DNA from 4 places in the Mesorhizobium sp. LCM 4577 genome. Region 3 is predicted to be linked to each of the others. Evidence: predicted binding sites of a transcription regulator. Region 3 holds the regulator's gene; each other region holds the start of a gene.
What was found. Region 3 encodes PhoB, which activates phosphate uptake and scavenging genes when phosphate is short. Its sites were predicted from a motif close to TGTCATNNANCTGTCAT; they were not measured.

Region 1 (3,664 bases), on a different contig from region 3:
GGCGAGAACGTCGTCTACGGCGCCTCCAACACGCCGCAGAAATCGGACTACACCTCCTACGGCTACCTTGCCAGCGGCCGTTTCGGTTCAAGCAACCAGACGACGGCGGCGCGCAACGTCGACGGTTGGACCAAGGATGTCTGCGCCCAGCTGAAGAGCCAGGGTGTCCAGATCTACACCATGGTGCTGCAGGCCGACACGGCGGCCAACCGCTCGCTCTACAGCGCCTGCGCATCCGACCCGAGCGACTACTACGCCGTCGAGGACCCGGCCAAGCTGCCCAACGTGTTCCAAACGATCGCCAACAAGTTCTCCAGGCTGCAGCTCACCAACTGACGGGGGCGCCGCGGCCATGACGACGGGCGGCACCTGCAACGAAGCGGCGCTACGCGGCGGGAAATATGGCGCGCCAAGTCAGCCTTCTGCGCCGCTTAGTCCCCGCATCCGCATTCGACAAGAGCCTGCGAAAGCAGCTCGGGCTGCCGGTCTGAAGCTGAAATCAAGGGCATCCGAGACCGACGGCAAGCTGACACACGACGAAATCGTCTTTCGCAACTCATCTCAGCTCGTATGCGCCACCAGCTTGTCCACCGTCTCGGGGAAGAAGTCGGGCGCCGAGTGGCGCTTGCCGAACATCATGTCGTACTGGATGAGGCGGAAATCGTTGATCCGCGGATCGATCTGCTTTTGCCTCGCCCAGTCCGGCGTCGCTTCGCCTGCGGGCGACAGGAGCAGATTGCGGTCGACCACCCGGTAATGCTCGCGCAGCGCGCCGAGGAAACCGGTGTAGTAGGGGTGGGTGATGCCGGCCGTGGTCAGGATATGGTAGGGCAGGAAGGCCGGGCTGACCGAGCCCAGGTTCTGCACCGGACCGGAGCGGTTCGACCAGATGATCAGCGGCGTGTCGTGGTGCTCGAGCGCGGCGTCGCTAGGCTCCTTGCGCGGCGCGACATTGTCCTTGAGGAAGCCGGTCTCGACATAGACCGGTCCGAGCGGCGGCAGATGGTCGCCGAAGAAGGCGATGATGGTCGGCCGCGGGCGGGCCTTCGCCCAGTCGATCAGCCGCTGCAGGCCGCGGTCGGCGTCGGCCGAGCCCTCGGCATAGGAAAGCAGCGATTCCCGCGCCCAGGAACTGATCGGCGCATCGACCGAATGCGTCGGATTGTAGTAGCGGTAGGGCTCGTAAGGCCCATGGTTCTGCAGGCTGACGGCGAACAGGAACACCGGATCGTCGCTGGCGTCCGCCTCGCGGATGATCTCGTCGGTCATCGCCGCGTCGGAAGCCAGCGGCCCGCGCTTCTCCATCGGCGGCAGCGTCTCTTCCGAGCGGAAGTCGTTGAAGCCGAAATCGGCATAGACGGCGCCCCGGTTCCAGAACCAGTTGGTGCCCGGATGGATGGCGTGCGCCCGGTAGCCCTCGCTCTTCAGGAAAGTCGCCAGCGAGGGCGTTGGGGTGCGCACATATTGCTGGTAGGGGATCGAGCCGGCCGGCAAGAAGGCATTGGAAAAGCCGGTCAGCGCCTCGAATTCGATATTGGCGGTCATGCCGCCGAACTCGGGCGAGAACATCGAGCCGGAGCGCAAGGCGCGTACTGTCGGGATGGGGTCGGGCTTGATGCTGACGCCGGGCAGCTGTGTCGGATCCCAGAAGGATTCGCTCATCACCACCACGATATCCGGCTTATCGTCCGGCACGGAAGCGGCGACATCGGGCCGCTGGATCGCATCCATCGTCTTTTGCGAATAGCCGGGAGGCGCCGAGACATGCGCCATCGGCACGTTCATCGCGAAGGCCAGCGCAAAGCCGTTGGAGGCGTAGTTCTCCTTCTGGTCCCACATGATCGGGATGATCTGCAGCCGGTCGCGCGTCCACGAGAAGGTGGCGTAGTCCATGATCGAGACGAAGAAGGCGAGCAGCGGCACGGCAAGCGCCAACCGCGCCAGGCGGCCCTTGCGGCTGAGGATCGGAACCCGCCGCCGCCAGGTCCGCCAGCAATAGACGAGCAGCGTCAGGCCGCCGATTATGGCCGCGGCCAGCATGACCGCCGTCCACGGCCGTTCGCGCACCAGAAGCGGCATCAGCGCCACGATCTGGCGGGCAAACAGGAAATCGGTCGGATAGAGCGGGTCGCCGAGATAATGCGATTTCTGGTGGCCGACAAAGGCAAGCGCCAGCGTCAGCGGCGCCACGATCATCAGGCTCTGGTGGCTGCGGCCCAATATGGCGTCAAGCCCGACCAGCACCAGCGCGAAGAGGATGATGGTGGTCCAGCCCGGCTTGAACGGCTGCAGGAAGAAATCGACCGTGCCGAAGAAATCGCCGCGCACGATCCATTCGATCGCGAAGACAAGCAGGGCCGCCGCGAGAACTGTAGTCAGGCCATAGCGTACGGTCGGCCAGGTTCGTCCGGGCAGATAGCCGGTGGACGGATCGTCTTCCAAAAAGCCCGGCACGGGCTTGGCCACGCCTTTTCTGGTCCTTGCCACTCTGTTTTCCCCCGGCCCACGCAACACGCCTTCCACGCCCGTCACGCTTCTGTCATCGAAGTGTCACGCAAAGCTAGCGCCTGTGGCGGAAATAAGAAGAGCCAGCAACCCAAACGTGAGCGGTTTTCATCAGGTGTGATCGCCAAAAAGCCTTTCGGAACAGGCAGTCGGCAACCTTTTCCGGCCGAATTGCGGATCCAAAGGGCGCCGGCGGGCTTGACTTGGCCGTCCGCCTTGCGCCAGAGGCAGGAAAAAACCAGCCTCGGGAGAGACTTCAATGGCCGTCGCATTCACCTTTCCGGGACAGGGCAGCCAGGCCGTCGGCATGGGCAAGGACCTCGCCGACCAATTCCCGGAAGCGCGCCGCGTCTTCGAGGAAGTGGACGCCGCGCTCGGCGAAAAACTGTCGAAACTTATCTGGGAAGGGCCGGAAGAGACGCTGACGCTGACCGCCAACGCCCAGCCGGCGCTGATGGCGGTGTCGCTGGCGGCGATGCGGGCGCTCGAAGCGCGCGGCTTCTCGCTGAAGGACAAGGTGGCCTATGTCGCGGGCCATTCGCTGGGCGAATATTCCGCGCTTGGCGCGGCCGGCTTCGTTTCTGTCGGCGACGCCGCTCGGCTGCTTAGGACCCGCGGCAACGCCATGCAGGCGGCGGTGCCGGCCGGCGAGGGGGCGATGGCGGCCATCATCGGGCTGGAGCAGGCCGATGTCGAAGCGGCTTGCGCGGAAGCGGCCAAGGGCTCGGTCTGCCAGGTCGCCAACGACAATGGCGGCGGCCAGCTGGTGATTTCGGGTGCCAAGGCGGCGGTCGAACTGGCGGCGAAGCTGTGCACCGAAAAAGGCGCCAAGCGGGCGCTGATGCTGCAGGTGTCCGCTCCCTTCCACTCGGCGCTGATGGCGCCGGCGGCCGACATCATGCGCGAAGCGCTGGCTGGTGTCGCGAAATCGGCGCCCGTGGTTCCGATCGTCTCCAATGTCACCGTGACTCCAACCAGCGACCCGGACGAGATCGCCCGTCGCCTGGTCGAGCAGGTGGTTGCCCGCGTGCGCTGGCGCGAGACGGTGGAATGGTTCGGCGCCAATGGAGTGTCGACGCTTTACGAGGTCGGCGCCGGCAAGGTGCTGTCGGGCCTGGCGCGTCGTATCAACCGCGAGATCGCCACCGCCGCCGTCGGC
Region 2 (3,664 bases), on a different contig from region 3:
ATCTGGGCGCGCGGATTGCCCGGATGGGCGTCGACGGCCTCGTCGAAGCGCTCCCAGAATTCCAGGTCGTACTTGCGCAGATAGGAGGCGGCGAGCTCGTCCTTGGACGGAAAGCTGCGGTAGAGGCTCGGCTTGGTGACGCCGGCGCGCTTGACGATCTCGTCGACGCCGATCGCCCGGATGCCCTCGCGATAGAAAAGGTCGCGCGCCACGTCCAGGATCTTGTCCGCTGCCTTCGGGGCGGGGGCCGCGTTCGACGACACTTCAATTTTATTGTCCGATGGCATTCAAACAACTCGCTTGACAATGTTACTGACCGGTACGTATGTATGGCGCCATCCCACTGCAACGTACCGGTCAGTAACATGATAGCCCAGTCCCGTCCGTTTGGCCAGCGCTACGCATTCGTCGTCGTTGCCGTGATTTTCCTCTGCCTGCTGATCGCGGCCGGGCTTCGCTCGGCGCCCTCGGTGATGATGGTTCCGCTGGAGGAAAGCTTCGGCTGGCGCCGCGACGTCACCTCCTGGGCCGCCAGCGTCGGCATCCTGCTCTACGGGCTGACGGGCCCCTTCGCCGCGGCGCTGATGGAGCGCGTTGGGCTCCGCCGCACGCTGCTTGGCGCGCTGCTGGTGATGTCGGGCTCGACCGCGCTCAGCCTGTTCATGACGCAGCCCTGGCATCTCTTCCTCACCTGGGGCGTGTTTTCCGGCATCGGCTCGGGCGCGGTGGCGAGCGTGCTTGGCGCCACCATCGTCAACCGCTGGTTCAAGACCAATCGCGGCCTGATGATGGGCCTGATGTCGGCTTCAAGCGCCACCGGCATGCTGGTGTTCCTGCCCGTGATCGCCTCGCTGGCGCAAAACGGCGGCTGGAAGCCTGTGGCGATTGCGGTTGCCCTCGCCACCGCGGCGCTGATCCCGCTCGTTCTGCTGCTCGTGCCGGAACGCCCTTCCTCGATCGGCCAGGTGCGCTACGGCGCCGACGCGAACGACGTGCCGCCGGTGTCGCCGGCATCGCAGGGCAATTTTCTGGCGCATACGCTGAACACGCTGCGCCGCGCGGCGGGCACCCGGGTGTTCTGGTACCTGTTCGCCACCTTCTTCGTCTGCGGCTTCACCACCAACGGTCTCGTCGGCACGCATCTCATCGCCTTCTGCGGCGATATGGGTATCGGCGAGGTTCAGGCCGCCGGGCTGTTGTCGATGATGGGCATTTTCGACCTGATCGGCACGAYGCTGTCCGGTTGGCTCACCGACCGTTTCGATCCGCGCAAGCTGCTCGGCGTCTATTACGCCGTGCGCGGCCTGTCGCTGATCTACCTGCCTTATTCCGGCTTCTCGGCGACCAGCCTGGTCATCTTCGCTGTGCTCTACGGGCTCGACTGGATCGCCACCGTGCCGCCGACGCTCAGGCTCGCCAACGAAGCCTTCGGCGACCGCAGCGGGCCGATCGTGTTCGGCTGGATCGTCGCCGGCCACCAGGTGGGCGCCGCGGCCGCCGCCGCCTTTGGTGGCACGATGCGCGAGCTGCAGGGCAATTACGAGCTGGCGTTCCTGATTGCGGGGATGACGGGCATCGCAGCGGCTTGTATTTCGTTGCTGATCAATACCGACAGGCCGGCCTTCGAGCCGGAGCCGCAGATGGTCTGAACAGCCAATCTCCCCCCTCGTGGGGGAGATGCCCGGCAGGGCAGAGGGGGGCGCTGTCCCGCCGACTTCTCGGTTGAATTGCCGTCAAATCAAACCGTTGCGAAGAGTTTGAGGGGTCTGAGAGGTTGGCGATCCTTCGCGCCCCCTCTGGCCTGCCGGCCATCTCCCCCACAAGGGGGGAGATCAGCAGTTCTGTTCGCTGTTATCAAAACTTCATGGTTCCGAAATGCGCCTGAAACATTGAGGCGAGAGCTTGGCGGTCCCGTTCAAAGCCATCCGGAGACAGCCATGAACAAGCTTTCCCTTACCCGCCGCGCTTTCGTCACCTCGGCCAGTGCCTTCGGCCTTGTCGGCGCCTCCGGTCTGGCACTGCCCTATTATTCTCGCGCCAGCCAGCGCCCCGCCTTCACGCATGGCGTCCAGTCCGGCGACGTCGACGCCACGTCCGGCATGGTCTGGACCCGCACCGATCGCCCGGCGCGCGTGATGTATGAAGTGTCGACCACCGAAAGCTTCGCCAATGCCACGCGGCTGGCTGCGCTCGATACCTCGCCCGCCAGCGACTACACGGTGAAGCGGCTGCTCACCGACCTCGCCTCCGACCAGGACATCTTCTACCGCATGACTGCCGCCGATCTCTCCGACATCAATGCCGTCTCCGAGCCGATCGTCGGCCGCTTCCGCACGGCACCGTCCTCGAAGCGCGATGTGCGCTTCGCCTGGTCGGGCGACACCGCCGGCCAGGGCTGGGGCATCGACGAGACCGGCATGAAGACCTATTCGACCATCGCCAAGCACACGCCGGACTTCTTCCTGCATTCGGGCGACACGATCTATGCCGACGGTGCGCTGAAGGACGAGGTCGACCTGCCCGGCGGCGGCAAGTGGAAGAACGTCGTCATGCTCGATGGCAAGCGCAAGGTCGCCGAGACGCTGGACGAATATCGCGACCAGTGGAAGTACAACATGATGGACAAGCACGTRCTTGCCCTCTCCGCCATCTGCCCGACCTTCTACCAGTGGGACGACCACGAGGTGCTCAACAACTGGTCGGACTCGAAGGACCTGACCGCCGACGACCGCTACAAGGAGAAATCCATCCATGTGCTGGCGGCACGCGCGGCGCGCGCCTTCCATGAGATGACCACCATCCGCTACGAGCCGTCGGAGCCGGGCCGCGTCTACCGCAAGATCTCGCACGGGCCGCTGCTCGACGTGTTCTTCCTCGACATGCGCTCCTATCGCGGTCCGAACGGCCCCAATCTGGACGAAACGTTGACGCCGAAGTCGCGCATGATCGGCGAGGAGCAGTCCAAATGGCTGAAGCGCGAGCTGGCGAACTCCAAAGCGACGTGGAAGATCATCGCCGCCGACATGCCGCTCAGCCTGATCGTCTGGGACGACGCGGCGAAAAAGGTCGGCTTCGAGGCGGTGTCGAACAACGACAACGGCGCGCCGAAGGGCCGCGAGCTCGAATTCGCCGATGTGCTGCGCTTCATCAAGAATGCCGGCATCACCAACACGGTGTGGCTGACCGCCGATGTGCACTACACCGCGGCGCATTACTACAACCCCGACAAGGCGCAGTTCCAGGATTTCAATCCGTTCTGGGAGTTCGTCTCCGGCCCGATCCACGCAGGCACATTCGGCCCCAACGACCTCGACATGACCTTCGGGCCGGAGCTGAAATTCATCAAGGCGCCGACCGCCGAGCAGGGCCAGAACCTGCCGCCGTCGGCCGGACTGCAGTTCTTCGGGCTGGTCGATATCTCCGGCGCCACCGAACAGCTCACCGTGCGGCTGATGGATCGCGACGACAACGAGCTTTACAAGGTTACACTCGACCCGGTGCGGTCGGCGTAACGGGCTCGAGAAATTGGCAAGGTCGGCGGGACAGCGCCCCCCTCTGGCCTGCCGGCCATCTCCCCCACTTGGGGGGAGATCAGCAGTTTCGGCGCGTCGCTCCTTCTGCAACGTTGGCAATTGGCGAAAGCAAGCGTGGCAGCCAATCTCCC
Region 3 (3,664 bases):
CATGATGGCGGTGGCGCTGCAGTGGCGTGACCCCAACCGCTATCGCGACAATTTCATCGCCATTCTGTTGTCGCACGGCATCGGCATGGGCCTAGTGCTAAAGGGCCAGTTGTTCACCGGCACACATTCCTCCGGCGGTGAGTTCGGGCACATGATCCACCGTCCGGGCGGCGCGCTTTGCCGCTGCGGCCGGCGCGGCTGCGTGGAGGCCTATGCCGGCAACTACGCCATCTGGCGCAGCGCCATGGGCATAAGCGAGGATGCCGCGCCGACGGACGTCGGCGACGCCGACATGCGCGCGCTTGCCGCGAAGGCCCGGCTCGAGGAAGGTCCCGAGCGGGAGGCCTATCGCCGGGCCGGCGAGGCGCTGGGCTTCGGCCTCGGCAGCCTGTTCGCCCTCATCGATCCGGCGCCCGTCGCCATGGTCGGCGTCAGCGCGGCCGCCTTCGACCTGATCGAGCCGGCGCTGAGGAAGGCGATCGCCCAGACCGCCGGCGGCCAGCATTCGGAATCGATCTCCTTCGACACCGAGCCGAACGAGCTGCCGCTGATCCGCGAAGGCTGCGCCATGCGCGCGCTGACCTTCGTCGACCAGGAGATTTTCGCGCCGGGGGTTCAGGCAAGAGCGGGCAAGCACGTCGCTTGAGCCACTTTGAGTGATCGTTGGTTTCGAGTGTCCCGCTGGACACCGGAGATTAGCGAAGGCCCCGAAGCTTCGTCATTCCAGGGCGGAGCAGGAGCGAAGCTCCGTCGCGGAGACCCTGGAATCCATTCCGTTACCTCGGACGTCGGGCGCAGCCGAGCAGAATTCTGCGCCGCCGCAGCGCGTCGACGTCACGGAATGGATCCTCGGGTCTGCGCTGCGTCGCTACGCTCCTTGCTCCGCCCGTCGATGACGAAGCACGACCGTCCCGGCTACTCGCCAACGCATGCGATCCGGTAGCGGACGCGTCATTCTGCGAACGGCGAACCTAATCCTCCCGGATCGCATAGCCCGCCCCGCGGATGGTGCGGATGACGTCGGGCATGCGGCCGTTGTTGACGGCCTTGCGCAGGCGGCCGACATGGACGTCCACGGTGCGCTCGTCGATATAGATCGTCTCGCCCCAGACATTGTCGAGCAGCTGGCTGCGCGAGAACACGCGGCCGGGGTGGCGCATCATGAATTCGAGCAGCCGGAACTCGGTCGGGCCGAGCCTGATCTCGCTCTTCTTGCGGTAGACGCGATGCGATTCGCGGTCGAGCACGATGTCGCCGACCTTGAGCACGCTGGACAGCACCTCAGGCTTTGCGCGGCGCAACAGCGCCTTGACGCGCGCCATGAACTCCGGCGTCGAGAACGGCTTGACCAGATAGTCGTCGGCGCCGGTGGACAAACCTCGAACCCGATCGCTCTCTTCACCGCGCGCGGTCAGCATGATGATCGGCAGCCGCTCGGTCTCTGGCCGCATCCTGAGGCGCCGGCAAAGCTCGATGCCGGACACCGCCGGCACCATCCAGTCGAGCACGAGCAGGTCGGGAACGTTTTCCTGAAGGCGGATTTCGGCCTCGTCGCCGCGGGTCACCACTTCGACCTGGTAACCCTCGGATTCGAGATTGTAGCGGAGCAGCACCCCCAGCGGCTCCTCGTCCTCCACCACCATGATGCGTGGCGCGATCATCGGGGTAACCTTTTCCGTCAGGCCGCCGGCGCCGACATTGCCGTCTCGTCCTGCTTCGGACGGTTGGCGGGCAATTGCGTGCCGGTCAACACATAATAGGCGTTCTCGGCGATGTTGGTCACATGGTCGCCGATGCGCTCGAGGTTCTTGGCGCAGAACAGAAGATGCGTGCAAGCGGTGATGTTGCGCGGATCTTCCATCATATAGGTCAACAGCTCTCGGAAGACGGATGTGTATTTGACGTCGATGCGTTCGTCGTCGTTGCGAAGCTTGGCCAGCGCCGTGGCATCGCCCACCGTGTATTCCTGGATCACGCCCTGGACCTGGATCAGCACCATCTGCGCCATGGAATCGATCGAATGCGTGAGGTCGCGCGGCGCGGCGCTGACGCCGACCGAGCCGACGCGCTTGGCGATGTTCTTGGCGAGATCGCCGATGCGCTCGAGGTCGCCCGCCATGCGGATCGCTCCGACCACGCTGCGCAGGTCGTCGGCCATCGGCTGGCGCTTGGCGATCAGCGTGATGGCGCGGTCGTCGAGCTCGCGCTGCCTTGCGTCCATGATGGCGTCGTCGGAGACGACGCGCTGCGCCAGCGCATTGTCGCTTTCGAGCAGCGCCCTGGTCGAGGCGCCGACCATCGAGGCGGCAAGGTCGCCCATGTCGTTGATGAGCCGGCTGATCTGCCTCAGATCCTCGTCGAAGGAGGCGACGGTATGTTCGGCCATGATGATGTCCTCGTATGTCTTCAGCCGAAGCGGCCGGTGATGTAGTCCTGGGTGCGCTTCTCGCGGGGCGAGGTGAAGATCTTCTCGGTCCGGTCGAACTCCACCAGCTCGCCCAGATACATGAACGCCGTCTGCCGCGAGACGCGCGCCGCCTGCTGCATGTTGTGGGTGACGATGACGATCGTATAGTCGGCCTGCAATTCGTCGATCAGCTCCTCGATCTTGGCCGTCGACAGCGGATCGAGCGCCGAGGCCGGCTCGTCGAGCAGGATGACCTCGGGCTTGACCGCCACGGTGCGGGCGATGCACAGGCGCTGCTGCTGGCCGCCGGAAAGGCTGAGCCCGCTGGCGTTGAGCTTGTCCTTGACCTCGCTCCACAGCGCGGCGCGCTTCAGCGCCTGCTCGACGCGGCTGTCCATCTCGGCCTTGCTGATCTTCTCATAGAGCCTGACGCCGAAGGCGATGTTTTCGTAGATCGACATCGGGAACGGGGTCGGCTTCTGGAAAACCATGCCGATCTTGGTCCTGAGCAGGTTGAGGTCCTGCGAGCGGTCGAGGATGTTCTTGCCGTCGAGCAGCACCTGGCCTTCCGCGGTCTGCTTCGGATAGAGCTCGTAGATGCGGTTGAGCACGCGCAGCAGGGTCGACTTTCCGCAGCCCGACGGGCCGATGAAGGCCGTCACGCTGCGCTCCGGCAGGGACAGGTTGATGTCCTTCAGCGCCTTCGACTGGCCATAGTAGAAGTTGAGGTTCTTGACCTCGATCTTGGCCTTCTCGACGGTCGTCTCGGCTACGTTCAGGTCGGTGGACAACATCGGTTTCATCTGTCCTCTCTGCGTCCGGTCAGGCTGCGGGCGAAGATGCTCAGCCCGAGAACCGTCAGGGTGATTATGAGTGCGCCCGTCCAGGCCAGCTGCTGCCATTCCTCGTAAGGGCTGAGAGCGAACTGGAAGATGGTCACCGGCAGGCTGGCCATCGGGGCATTGAGATTGCTCGACCAGAACTGGTTGTTGAGCGCGGTGAAGAGAAGCGGAGCCGTCTCGCCGGAGATGCGCGCGATTGCCAAAAGGATGCCCGTGACGATGCCGGAGAGCGCCGCGCGGTAGGCGACGGAGCGGATCACCACCCAGCGCGGCGCGCCGATTGCCGTGCCCGCTTCACGCAGCGCGTTGGGCACAAGGTTCAGCATGTCCTCGGTGGTGCGCACCACGACGGGGATCACCAGGATCGACAGCGCGACGGCGCCGGCAATCGCGGAGAAGTGTCCCATCGGCCGCA
Region 4 (3,664 bases), on a different contig from region 3:
TGAGGTCGCCCGCGCCGCTCCTTCCGTATCGACCGCCCAGAGGCCGTCCGTGCGGCCGGTTGCCTTCGGCCCCTGACCGTCGGTGGCGACCCACAGGCGCCCGGCGGAATCGACGGCGCAATTGTCCGGCATGCCGAACCAGCCATGCGCGGTGGTCGCGGTCGAGAAGGTGGCGCCGACATCGGCAACGGAAGGATCGCCGCATTTCAACAGCACTTCCCACTTGCCCTTGGTGCCAGCGAAGTCGCCGCCGTCCTCGACGATCTCGATGATGTGGCCGAAGGCATTCTCGGCGCGCGGGTTGGCGGCGTCGACCTGATCGGCCTTGCGCTTGGAATTGTTGGTCAGCATGACATAGACCTTGCCGTTGCCGGCATTGGGCTGGATGTCCTCCGGCCGGTCCATCTTGGTCGCGCCGAGCAGGTCGGCGGCGCGCCGCGTCTCGATCAGCACATCGGCCTGGGACGCAAAGCCGTTCTCCGCCGTCAGCGGGCCTTGCCCGAACACGATCGGCATCCATTCGACCGAACCGTCCTCGGCGAACTTCGCCACATGAAGCGTGCCGTCGTCGAGCAGGTTCATGTTGGCCGCGCGGTCATCGGCATTGAACTTACCGGCGGTGACGAATTTGTAGACATAGTCGAAGCGCTCGTCGTCGCCGAGATAGAAGACGACGCGGCCGTCCTTGGCGACGATCGATTCCGCGCCCTCATGCTTGAAGCGGCCCATGGCGGTGCGCTTCCTCGGCACCGAAGCCGGATCGTTGACGTCGACCTCGACGATCCAGCCGAACCGGTTCGGCTCGTTCGGCTCCTTGGCGAGGTTGAAGCGATCGTAATGCGCGCCCCATTCATAGGCGCCTTCCGGGATGCCGAGGCGCTTGTAGTTGGCGGCTTCCTTGTGGCCCTCGGGCAATTCGCCCGAGAAATAGCCGTGGATGTTTTCCTCGGCCATCACATAGGTGCCCCAGGGCGTGACGCCGCCGGCGCAATTGTTGAGGGTGCCGATGACCTTGGCGCCGGACGGATCGGCATTGGTCTTGACGCGGTCGTGACCGGCAACCGGGCCGGAGAGCGCCATCTCCGTGGTCGACATGATGCGGCGGTTGAGCTTGCCGTCGCGCACCACCTGCCATTTGCCGTCCTGCTTGCGGATCTCGACGATGGTGCCGCCATGCGCGGCCATCTCGACATCGACCTGCTCCTTCGAGAGCGGCGCCACCTCGGCGGCCTTCTTGCCGTCCTTCTCGACGATCGAAACGATGCCCGGGAACATCAGATGCGGGTTGGTGTATTCGTGGTTGACGACCAAAAGGCCATGTTCGGCGGAGCCGTCGATCGGGATATAGCCGACATAGTCGTTGTTGTAGCCGAACTGCCTGGCCTGGGCCTCAGCCGACTGCTTCAGCGGATCGAACTCGGGTGAATCGGCAAACAGCGGATCGCCCCAGGGCAGCAGCACGTCGGCATCGTAGCCCGGCGCGACATGGTGCTTGTCGTCGATGCCGGCCTCGAGCTCGTCGAACTTGAAGGCCGAAGCCTCGGCGGCGCGCGCCTCGTCGGCGGCGATCAGCGCCAGCGGGCTGACGGTGGCGGCGATGGCCGAGACGGCCAGCGAACCCATGAGAAAACCACGGCGCGAGAAGCGCGCGGCGATGATCTCACCCATTGTGCGGTTGTCGGTCGGGTTGACGGGCGGGCCGTCATTGTCCTCGAGCTGGCTGCTGCGGAAACGGGTCTCAGGGGTCGCGGTCATGGTGTTCCTCTGGCTTCTTGAGGTGGCTGGGATTTGACCTTTCGACCCCTAAAGCGCGCCGATCACATTTTCGTGACATCGCTTCGGCATAGCCCTCGGCGGTTGGCGAAGCCGTCGATGTCGGCCCCTTTCTCCTCGTACCGTGGCCAACTATGCACACATCTTCTGTTAGTGGCGTGACTGATCGGGCCGCCGCTCGATTGCCACGTGGTTCCCCCAATCCGTCGCTGCTTCGCAGCGCCACCTTTCCCCCCTCCGGAGGGAAAGGAAGGGAGCCTTTCCTCTACCCCGTCGATCGGGGGAGAGGTGGCTCGGCGAAGCCGAGACGGAGTGGGGGTCGACGAGCGCTCCATTGGACAATGCATGCGCCAAGCTGCCATGCACGCTATAGTCAAAGACCAGTTGCTCGGGAGAAGGGGGCTTGCCGCAGCCTTCGCCCTTGTCCCCACACCGCCAGCTTGACGGCCTCGTCCGCTTCGGAAACAAGGGCTGCGGCCGGCGTGGCGAACGGCGCTTCCAAAAGGGGATGGCAAGTGAGTTTCTGGGGACTGGCGCAGCTCTGCATTTCGACCGTGATGTTCGTGCTGGCGGCGATGGCGGCCAAGCAATGGGGGTTGGCGCCGAGCCTCGCCAAGCTGCTTTTGACGTTGGCGCTCTATACGGCCGGCAATCTGGTCATGCTGAGGCTGGTGCGCGAATTCGGCATGTCGGTGTCGTTCAGCCTGTCGGCGGTGATCCAGCTTGTCGCGGTCAATGTCGTGGCGCTCGCTTTCTTCGGCGAACGGCTCAATGCCTTGCAGGCGACCGGCATGGTGCTGGCGATCGCCGCCGTCGCCCTGATCACGCTCGGGCCCTATATGCAGCGGCTGTAGCGGGATCAAAGGCTCGCATGAAACCGATCGCCAACGCGCTGCTCAACAAGTTGGAATTTCCGGTGCTGCTGGCCGGGCTGGTGATTGCGGGCGGGCTATGGGGCCTGGTGGAACTGATCGAGCTGGCCCGCGCCACGACCCCGCACGCCTTCGACACGGAAATCCTGCTCGCCTTCCGGCATGCCGGGCAGCCGGATAGTCCGATCGGCCCGTCCTGGCTGGAAGGCGCGGTGCGCGACGTCACCGCGCTCGGCAGCACCGTCGTGCTGGTGCTCATCACGACCGCGACCATCGTCTATCTCCTCTTGATCCGCAGACCTACGACGGCGCTGTTCATGTTCGCGGCGGTGGCGGGCGGGCAAGTGCTCTCCAGCCTGCTCAAGTTCGAGGTCGACCGGCCGCGGCCCGACCTCGTTTCGCATCTCGTCAACGAGACGTCGCTGTCCTTCCCAAGCGGCCACGCGATGCTCTCGGCCGTGACCTATCTGACGCTTGGCTCATTGGCCGCGCGCTTCCTGCCGGACCGCAGGACGAAGATCTTCGTGCTCGGCCTCGCCGTGCTCACCACCGTGCTGGTCGGCACCAGCCGCGTCTATCTCGGCGTGCACTGGCCCTCCGACGTGCTTGCCGGCTGGTGCGCGGGCTTTGCCTGGGCCATGCTGTGCTGGCTTGCGGCGCGCTTGCTGCAACGGCGCAAAGTGGTGGCCGACAGCGACTAGGTGATGGCAAAAGCGTATAAAATGATGCTTGAGGCATTGTAATATCTACAATACACATCTTTCGTGGATTCAGGGACAGGTTCTGGCCGATGATCACTGCCGCACAGATGCGCGCCGCGCGGGCGTTGACAGGCATCGACCAGAAGACGCTCGCCGAGCGCGCCGGGGTCTCGCTGCCGACGATCCAGCGCATGGAAGCGAGCGGCGGCGTCGTCCGGGGCGTGGTCGACACCCTGATGAAGGTCATCCAGGCGCTCGACGAGGCGGGTGTCGAGTTGATCGGCGAGAACCAGGCCAGCGAGCGCGGCGGCAGGGGCG

Region 1: LCM4577_RS31100 (LTA synthase family protein) is a predicted target of PhoB. The motif match lies at 2,538-2,554, and genes of this name have one in related genera.
Region 2: LCM4577_RS12505 (alkaline phosphatase) is a predicted target of PhoB. The motif match lies at 1,850-1,866, and genes of this name have one in related genera.
Region 4: LCM4577_RS01130 (PhoX family phosphatase) is a predicted target of PhoB. The motif match lies at 1,817-1,833, and genes of this name have one in related genera.

The regions. Positions count from the first base shown of each region.
Region 1 covers NZ_MDDU01000054.1:135,757-139,420, reverse strand. The annotation lists gene LCM4577_RS31110 (pilus assembly protein) at 1-336, shown strand, start outside; partial or broken gene LCM4577_RS31105 (short-chain dehydrogenase/reductase) at 369-491, shown strand; gene LCM4577_RS31100 (LTA synthase family protein) at 562-2,487, opposite strand; gene fabD (ACP S-malonyltransferase) at 2,765-3,664, shown strand, end outside.
Region 2 covers NZ_MDDU01000008.1:48,736-52,399, reverse strand. The annotation lists gene LCM4577_RS12515 (TetR/AcrR family transcriptional regulator) at 1-287, opposite strand, end outside; gene LCM4577_RS12510 (MFS transporter) at 366-1,649, shown strand; gene LCM4577_RS12505 (alkaline phosphatase) at 1,938-3,512, shown strand.
Region 3 covers NZ_MDDU01000056.1:53,819-57,482, reverse strand. The annotation lists gene LCM4577_RS33455 (ROK family protein) at 1-646, shown strand, start outside; gene phoB (phosphate regulon transcriptional regulator PhoB) at 972-1,661, opposite strand; gene phoU (phosphate signaling complex protein PhoU) at 1,679-2,386, opposite strand; gene pstB (phosphate ABC transporter ATP-binding protein PstB) at 2,407-3,210, opposite strand; gene pstA (phosphate ABC transporter permease PstA) at 3,207-3,664, opposite strand, start outside.
Region 4 covers NZ_MDDU01000001.1:231,964-235,627, forward strand. The annotation lists gene LCM4577_RS01130 (PhoX family phosphatase) at 1-1,755, opposite strand, end outside; gene LCM4577_RS01135 (hypothetical protein) at 2,289-2,627, shown strand; gene LCM4577_RS01140 (phosphatase PAP2 family protein) at 2,645-3,346, shown strand; gene LCM4577_RS01145 (helix-turn-helix domain-containing protein) at 3,436-3,664, shown strand, end outside.